One region of the Ferrimonas balearica DSM 9799 genome, then DNA from elsewhere that is predicted to be linked to it. Evidence: riboswitches for the same ligand, from Rfam matches in the RefSeq annotation. Region 1 holds a riboswitch; the other holds the start of a gene.
What was found. Region 1 has a riboswitch for lysine ahead of lysC (lysine-sensitive aspartokinase 3). Riboswitches for the same ligand answer to the same signal wherever they lie in the genome.
Positions count from the first base shown of each region.

Region 2: linked by a shared signal. The riboswitch ahead of FBAL_RS05085 (Na+/H+ antiporter NhaC family protein) and the one ahead of lysC (lysine-sensitive aspartokinase 3) in region 1 are both predicted to bind lysine.

Region 1 is NC_014541.1:718,035-722,632, forward strand. Features, by position in the region: gene FBAL_RS03415 (Hpt domain-containing protein) at 1-225, shown strand, start outside; gene arcA (two-component system response regulator ArcA) at 290-1,009, opposite strand; lysine riboswitch at 1,611-1,788, shown strand; gene lysC (lysine-sensitive aspartokinase 3) at 1,862-3,244, shown strand; gene FBAL_RS20705 (S8 family serine peptidase) at 3,327-4,598, opposite strand, start outside.
Region 2 is NC_014541.1:1,077,397-1,081,994, forward strand. Features, by position in the region: gene FBAL_RS05075 (electron transfer flavoprotein subunit beta/FixA family protein) at 1-627, shown strand, start outside; gene FBAL_RS05080 (FAD-binding protein) at 627-1,553, shown strand; lysine riboswitch at 1,676-1,873, shown strand; gene FBAL_RS05085 (Na+/H+ antiporter NhaC family protein) at 1,954-3,540, shown strand; gene FBAL_RS05090 (thymidine kinase) at 3,618-4,196, shown strand; gene FBAL_RS05095 (hypothetical protein) at 4,255-4,598, opposite strand, start outside.

The DNA of each region.
Region 1 (4,598 bases):
GGCCTGGAGTCCGGCGATAAGGATCAGGTGCTGTCTGAGGCGCATAAGTTGAAGGGGGCGGCCGGTTCGGTTGGCCTGAAGCGCATCCAGGAGTTGTCTCAGGCCCTGCAGTGTGGTGATGAACCGCGTTGGGAAGGGGAGCATCAGCAGTGGTTCGCGGCCATTCGTGAGCACATGGACAACGACCTGACCAGTCTGAAACATTACCTGACTGAGCGCGCCTGAACCGGCGCACTCAAACAAAAAAGGCTGCCCGAAGGCAGCCTTTTTTTATGACTGAAGCGAGTGCTTAGTGCTCGTTCAGGGCACCACAGAAGCGGTAGCCTTCGCCGTGAATGGTGGCGATGATCTCCGGAGTTTCCGGGTGGCTTTCGAAGTGCTTGCGGATGCGACGGATGGTCACGTCCACAGTACGGTCGTGGGGCTTCAGCTCACGGCCGGTCATCTTCATCAGCAGGTCGCTGCGGGACAGGATCTTGCCCGGGTTCTCAACAAAGTGCAGCAGAGCGCGGAACTCAGAGCGCGGCAGCTTGAAGGGTTCGCCAGTCGGGCTGATCAGGGAGCGGCTGTTGATCTCGAGAGTCCAGTCGTTGAAGTGGTAGTACTCAACCTGGGGCTTCTCTTCGCTGGTTTTGCCAGCGTTCACGATGCGGTTCAGCAGGTTGCGAGCACGGATGGTCAGCTCGCGCGGGTTGAACGGCTTGGTGATGTAGTCATCAGCACCAATCTCCAGACCCAGAATCTTGTCCACTTCGTTGTCACGGCCGGTCAGGAAGATCAGGGCGATGTCATCCTGCTCACGCAGCTCACGGGCCAGCAACAGGCCGTTTTTGCCAGGCAGGTTGATGTCCATGATGACCAGAGAGATCTTGTGGGTCTTCAGGGCGTTGTGCATCTCATCACCGTCGACAGCGACAGTAACGTTGTAGCCTTCGGCTTCGAAGATGCTTTTGAGGGTGTTGCTGGTGACGGCTTCGTCTTCAACGATGAGGATGTGCGGATTTTGCATGTTAGCTACCTAAAGCGCTGTTCGACACAAATCAAAGCCAGTGGCGTACCACTAACCATTAAGCGTATGCAAAGTCCCTTTTATTGCCACATACAGCCAGTCAGGGGATGTAATCGTGGCTGCAGTTTCCTGCAAGGTGTGCTCCGACATTCAACGCGTTACCGCGTTCGGGGCTGTTCACCTTGTGGGACTGAAAATACCCCAAAATGGTTCAACAGTTCGCCAACTTTTGTTAACGGGCCGCCTTTTTTGGGGCGCGGATCACAAATTGTTCGACTTTTGACGAGGCGCAAAGATGAGTTTGTTTCGAATTTCCACTGGTTTATGCCAGTGAAAGTCGTCAGCTCGTTAATCGATGGCGCCATTCTACCTGCGCGGGTTGCCAGAACCAGCGGAACCCGGAGGGTTTGGGTTAAAGTTGTGATCGCTTTCGGTTTTATCCCCGGCTTTGGGGGCTGTCACGGTATCCACACCCTGCTTAAATGTAAACACTGAACCCGGGTTGTGACAGTGATCACGACAGGTCCGGTTAAGAAACGGACAAAAGTTTGACAGTGACCGGCCATTTGCGGTGTGATGTGTGCCTCTCTCGCCAAGCGGGAGAAACAGAAGAGGTGCGTTGCCCAGGTAAGCCGGAGCAGGAGAGCGAACTCCGCCAATGCCGGCCCAGGGGGAGCAACGCCGAGATGGTGAACCGTTCGACTCGGAACACCGTCGGCCACCGGGGCTGAATCTCCGGGGCTGTCACCATTGGATGTAGGTGGAGAGCTTCTGGAAGAAACCCCGTGATTGCACGATGTTTGCGGGTGCCCCATCCAGACTCTCCGAACGGCTATATTGGTTCGGAGCACAATGAACACACACACTTTTTCCCCTGTCTCTCTGACGGTTGCCAAGTTTGGCGGCACCTCGGTGGCTGACTATGCCGCCATGGATCGCTGTGCCGATATTATCCTCGCCGATCCCAGCGTTCGGGTTGTGGTGGTCAGCGCTTCCAGCGGGGTCACCAACTTGCTGGTGGCGCTGTCTGCGGGTGTGGCAGAGAACGACAAACGCCTGGCCCTGTTAGGGCAGATCGCCGCGATTCAGTACCAGATCCTCGATGCCCTGGGGCGTCCGGCGGAAGTGGCTGCCACTCTGGATCAGCTGCTGACCGAGATGGACAAACACAGTGCGTCCCTGGCTCACCTGCCTGGCGAACCGGCCAGGGTGGATGCCCTGCTGGCGCTGGGGGAGCAGTGTTCCTCGCTGTTATTTGCCGAGTTGCTGCGCCAGCGTGGAGAGCCGGCCCGAGCCCGGGATGTGCGCGAAGTGATGCGCACCGACAGCCATCATGGTCGCGCGACCCCTCAGCTGCAGGAGCTGGCTCAGCTGGCTCAGGGCCGCTGGGCCGTGGGGTTGAACGCGGAACGGATCGTGACCCAGGGCTTTATCGGGGCTGACGCCGATGGCAATACCACAACGTTGGGCCGGGGCGGCTCCGATTTCAGTGCAGCCTTGTTGGCCGAGGCGTTGGGGGCGGACAACCTGGCGATCTGGACCGATGTGGATGGGATATACAGCTGCGATCCCCGCTTGGTAAGTGGCGCCCGTCCCATCCCGGAGCTCTCCTTTGATGAAGCGGCGGAGATGGCCACCTTTGGCGCTAAGGTGCTGCACCCGGCCACCATTCTCCCGGCAGTGCGCTCGGGTTGCGCGGTCTTTGTGGGCTGCAGCCGCAGTCCGGAACTGGGCGGTACCTGGATCCGCAATCAAACTGAACTCAACCCGGTCTACCGGGCGGTGTCGTTGCGCCGCAACCAGACCCTGCTGACCGTACACAGCCTCAATATGCTGCATGCCCAGGGTTTCCTGGCGGAACTGTTCGCCATCCTGGCGCGTCACCGCATCAGTGTGGATTTGATTACCACCTCCGAGGTGTCGGTGGCGCTGACTCTGGATAGCACCGGTTCTGACAGTGGTGGCCGCGAACTGCTGACGCCAGCCTTGCTGGAGGAGTTGGGCCAGATGTGCCGGGTTGAGGTGGAGACCGGTCTGGCTCTGGTGGCGGTGATCGGTAACCGCATTGCGACCACCGCCGGAGTGGGCAAGCGGGTGTTTGAAGTACTGGAGAACCATAACGTGCGGATGATCTGTCAGGGGGCCAGTGCCCATAACCTGTGCTTCCTGGTGGATGGTAGCGAGGTGGATCCGGTGGTGCAGGAGTTGCACGGTCGATTGCTGGAGCAGGTATAAAAAGGGGCGCCGTATGGCGCCCCTTTTGGCTGATGAATCGTTGCCCTTTGCCTTGGTTACCGGATAACGCAGCCCGCCTTATTCAGCGGTAGGCTCGACGCCGACGGAAGGCCATCAGCACAGGCAGGAGCCACAGTCCGATGGTCAGGCTGCCCCCTCCTTTCTCTGCCGCTTCTTCCGTCTGTTTTTGAGGCGGTGTACCGGGAGATGTTCCTGAAACCACGTTGATACTGGCGGTTACTGGCTCGCTTTCGACGACCCCATCGCTGGCGACAACGGTGAAGGTCAGTGTCTCCTCCTTTGCTCCTTCCGCTAAGGTGATGACCAGCTTGTTGTCGTTTAATGTGTAATGGGCACTGGTACCGGAACGTTGCGTCGCGCCCCAATTCAATACGTCGTTGTCGGCGTCCTCTGCTGACAGCAGGATCTCGACTGTCTGGCCGGGGGAAGCGCTTTGCTCAGCGATGGGGTCGATGATCGGCCGGTCGTTAACGTTGGCGATCTCAATATTGATGTCGACGAACCCCCAGGTGGTCCCATCGCTGTCCAGCAAGCGGTATTGGAGTGAGTCGGCACCGTAATAGTCGCGGTTGGGCTGATAGAGCAGAAGGTGTTCCGCATTCATCTGCGCTGTCCCATGTTCGGGTTGGCGTACCAGGGCAATGTCATGGATTTCCGGATAGATCAAATCAATCAATTGCATGGCTTGCACCTGAACACCTTGATGCTTAGCGGCAAGGATAATTGGGACGTGTTTCAGTTGGCTGTGTAATTCCAACAGGTCAATGCGTAAGGGCACATCCTCCTGCGCCTGGAATTGCTGGTTTGTTTTGAACTCGGCCGCTTGATTGGCCAGGACAAGATCGATATCAACATGTCCGGCGGGCTGGGTATCCACCTTGAGAGTTTCGCCCGCTTTAGGCTCAAAGCCCTGGCCATTGAAGTAGCGAACGGCGCCATTATTCCCTTCTGAGTCTTCGACACCGACGGTTAACTGAGAGGGGAGGGGACCAAGCTGGTAGTAGGTCATCAGGTTGGTGCCCTTATTGGGGCCCGTACCCAGCCAAACACCAAAACTGTACTGTTGTGCTGAAGAGGCACCATAGGCCTGAACATCAATCCAATCGACGACCAGCCAGAGCGGCTCATTATCATCGCCGAGCACCTCATAAAGGTGCATTGAGCCGTTGCCGCTGGTGCTGCTGTATGCCTCCTCGTCCCCCAGCAAATTCAGGTCGGTCCAGAAGGGCGCGATGACGCCATTGGGCGTGTCGATATCCGGCAGTTTCTGATTGCGCCAGCCCGAGTTGATCTGGGTTTCTCCAATCACCAAAAAGCCATTACTGGACAGGGT
Region 2 (4,598 bases), 360 kb from region 1:
GCGGTAGAAGAAGCGGTTCGACTGAAGGAGCAAGGCAAAGCCAGCGAAGTGGTGGTGGTTTGCATCGGCCCGAAAGCGGCTCAGGAGCAGTTGCGTACCGCGATGGCACTGGGTGCTGACCGGGCGATTCAGGTGGAAACCGATCAGGAGCTGGTTCCATTGTCTGTGGCCAAGCTGCTGAATGCCATCGTGCAGAAGGAGCAGCCGGAGCTGGTGCTGCTGGGTAAGCAGTCCATCGACGGTGACAACAATCAGACCGGCCAGATGCTGGCGGCGCTGATGGGTGCGGGCCAAGCCACTTTCGCCTCCGAAGTGAGTGTTGTCGATGGTGGCGTTCAGGTGGTGCGTGAAATTGATGGCGGCCTGCAAACCGTCAGCCTGAAGCTGCCGGCGGTGATCACCGCTGACCTGCGCCTCAATGAGCCGCGCTACGCCTCCCTGCCGAATATCATGAAAGCCAAGCGCAAACCGCTTGAGGTGGTCAGCGTTGATGACCTGGGTGTGGCGCTGGGCGAGCACCAGAAGGTGCTGAAAGTGGCGGCCCCGAGTGAGCGTCAGGCCGGTGTGATGGTGGGCTCAGTGGAAGAGCTCGTGGACAAGCTGAAAAACGAAGCGAAGGTGGTGTAATGGCGATTCTGGTAATTGCAGAGCTGGATGGCCAGCTCAAGGCGGACACCGCCAAGGTGGTTCATGCGGCTCAGGCCATCGGCGGTGATGTGCACCTGCTGGTGGCGGGTCATCAGGTTGCGGATGCGGCTCAGGCCGGTGCAGCGCTGGCTGGGGTTACCCAGGTGCTGGTGGCGGACGATGCCCGTTTCGAACACGGTCTGGCGGAAAACCTGGCGGACCTGATCGTCAGCCTGGGTCGTGACTACAGCCACATCCTGGCCGCCGCGTCGGCTCAGGGTAAGGATGCGCTGCCCCGCGCGGCTGCGCTGCTGGACGTGTCGATGTTGTCCGACGTAGTGGCGGTGGAGTCTGCGGACACCTTTATCCGTCCCATCTACGCGGGTAACGCGATGGCCACCGTACAGTCGCTGGATGCCATCAAGGTGATGACCATCCGTACCGCCGCGTTTGATGCGGTGGGCGAGCAGGCGGCTGCACCGGTTGTGGCGGCCAGCGGCGGTGCCGATACCGGTCTGACTCAGTTTGTGGGTCTGGAGCGCATTGAATCCGAGCGTCCGGAGCTGGGTGCCGCCCGCGTGGTGGTTTCCGGTGGTCGTGGCGTTGGCAGTGGCGAGAACTTCGCTCTGATCGAAGCGCTGGCGGACACCCTGGGTGGCGCTGTGGGCGCATCCCGCGCCGCTGTGGATGCGGGCTTTGTGCCGAACGATTACCAGGTGGGTCAAACCGGTAAGATCGTTGCGCCGGAGCTGTATGTGGCAGTGGGGATCTCTGGTGCCATTCAGCACCTGGCCGGGATGAAGGACTCCAAGGTGATCGTCGCGATCAACAAGGACCCGGAAGCCCCGATCTTCCAGGTGGCCGATTACGGTCTCGAGGCGGACCTGTTTGAGGTTCTGCCGCAGCTGACCGCACAGCTGGCCTAAGCGAACACGCCGGCCCACTCTGTGAGCTGGATCACAATCTGGTGGCATTCTCTGGCGCGACGGTATGCCGTTGTGGTTAGAATGCCGCCGTTGTGTTGCTCATTCGGGCAATGCAACTGCCTAAGTAAGGTAGAGGCGCACCGCCTATCAGTCCTCCGGAGTAGGGTGATTCCCGTTTATCCCGGACAAAAGGAGTCGGTGCCGAAGTGCGAAGGGCGTCATCCCGTCGTGCTGGGGTCGTATCGAATAGGTCCGACACTGCCATAGTAATCTCTGTCAGGACGACAGCAGTGGGTTTACTATGGAGCGCTACTGAAAGGACGGTGGATCACTTCTCATATCCCCCCGCGGTATCTATTGCCGTGTCAGTTGCCTCCATCTCATAACGACGACAATAAAGATGGTTTCCATGCAATTCGCCAATACGGCGTTCGCGCTGCTGCCGCCGGTAGTGGCCATTCTGATGGCGGTAATCACCCGCCGGGTTCTGCTTTCACTGGGTGTGGGTATCCTGCTGGGTGCCCTGATGTACAACGGCTTCGCGCCGATGGCGACCCTCTCTGATATCGCCGACCGGGCCATTGGCCTGGTGATCGACGATGGCGCTCTGGAATCCTGGAACGTCCCGCTGATCGGCTTCCTGTTCGTACTGGGTATGACCATCGCCGTGATCAACGTGACCGGCGCTGCCAAAGCCTTTGCCCGCTGGGCCCGTCAACGGGTGAAAACCCGCCGTGATGCCCGCCTGATGACCATGATGCTGGGCTTCATCATCTTTATCGATGACTACTTCAACACCCTGGCCGTGGGCTCCGTGGCCAAGCCGGTGGCGGATGACCACAAGATCTCCCGCGAAGAGCTGGCCTACGGGGTGGACTCCACCGCTGCGCCGGTGTGCGTGATGGCGCCGATCTCCTCCTGGGGTGCCTACATCGTTGGTTTGATTGGTACCGTGTTTGCTGCCCGCGAAATCACCGAATTCAGCGCCCTGAACGCGTTCCTGCAGATGATCCCGATGAACCTGTACGCCCTTACCGCTCTGGCATTGCTGGCGTGCGTTATCGTGTTCAACCTGCAGATCGGGCCGATGGCCAAGGCCGCGCAGCGCGCCACCGAAACCGGTGAGCTGTGGGATGACAGCAAGGGCCTGCCGCCGGGCGCCGATCTGGACCTGCCGGAAGCGGATAACGGTTCCATTTGGGGCCTGCTGCTGCCGATCCTGGCACTGGTCGCGTCCTCCGTTTACTTTATGCTGGCCACCGGCGCTGCCAACCTGGGCGATGAGCCGTTCACCGTAATGGCGGCTCTGGAAAATACCGACACCACCATTGCGCTGTTCTACGCCGCGCTGGTGAGCCTGGTGGTGGCTTTGGCCACCGCGTTCTACCAGAAGCTGACTCCGGCCATGATCAGCAAGGCGCTGATCAGCGGCGCCAAGTCGATGCTGCCGGCGGTATACATCCTGCTGTTCGCCTGGACCATCGCGGGCGTGATCCGCGATCTGGGTACCGGCACCTACCTGGCCTCCCTGGTGCAAACCACCATGCCAATGTGGTGTCTGCCGGTGCTGATCTTCCTGCTCTCCGGGGTGACCGCCTTTGCCACCGGTACCAGCTGGGGCACCTTCGCCATCATGCTGCCCATCGCCGCAGATATCGCCATCGCCTCCGAGATGGCCATGCTGCTGCCGCTGATGGCCGCGGTACTGGCGGGTGCGGTGTTCGGTGACCACTGCTCGCCGATCTCCGACACCACCGTACTGTCTGGCACCGGGGCGGGTTGTCACCATATCGACCACGTGTCGACCCAGTTGCCCTACGCGGTGTCTGCCGCACTGATTGCCGGCCTGGGTTACCTGGCCATTGGCATCACCCACTCCGCCATCGCCGGCTTCCTGGTGAGTGCAGTGGCCCTGACGGTCTGGGTACTGGTGATGCGCAGCTACTGTGACCGCACCATCGCGATGCCGAGCGCGTCACAGGCCTAAGCGTTCAGCCCAACCGGCGGTGGTTCTCACCGCCGGTTTTTTATAAACTGGCGCGAACGTTTTTCGGGGGTCTTCACTTGGCACAGCTCTATTTCTACTACTCGGCGATGAACGCCGGTAAATCCACCTCTTTGCTGCAATCCGCGTACAACTATCGTGAACGCGGCATGGTGCCGTTGGTGCTGACTGCCGGCTTGGATGACCGCTATGGCGTGGGCAAGATCACCTCCCGCATTGGCCTGGAGTCAGAAGCGCTGATCTACCGCAGTGAAGACAACCTGATTGAGCTGATCAAAACCGAAGTGGCCAAAGGAGCGGTGCACTGCATCCTGGTGGATGAGAGCCAGTTCCTGACCAAACTGCAGGTGCAGCAATTGACCCATGTGGTCGACAACCTCGACATTCCGGTGCTCTGCTACGGTCTGCGTACCGACTTCCAGGGCGAACTGTTTGAGGGTGCCCAGTATCTGCTGGCCTGGGCCGACAAGCTGGTGGAGCTGAAGACCATCTGCCACTGCGGTCGCAAAGCCAATATGGTGGTGCGGATGGACGCCGAGGGTAACCCGGTGCGTGATGGTGATCAGGTGCAGATTGGCGGTAACGACAGTTATGTGTCGATGTGCCGTACCCACTTCCGTGAGTTGGTCTGGGACTGAGATTGAACTCAAACAGAAAACCGCCCATTGAGGCGGTTTTTTTATGCTCATGTTTCCATCAGTAGCGGAAGTCCACCACCATGTTGAGAAAGGTTTCGCTGTGGTTTTGCGTGGATTGGTGGGGCAAGTGGCCGTCAAACCGGGTGTTGGCGTAAACCAGTTCCAGGGTAAAGCCAAGACTCGCCTGAAATCGGTATTCCGTTGCCAGGTTGGCGCCCCAGATTTGCCCGTCGGCCTCCATCGTTTGGCTCAATGTCGGGGCCTCCGGGTAGCCTTGCCATAATCCCCGGGCCTCACCAAACCGGTAGTAGGGGCCACCATAGACTAACCTGCCAGCGCGGGGGCGGTAGCCGATGATCCAGGCCAGATCATAGAGCGCCAGTTTGGCGCGCCAGAGGTCGG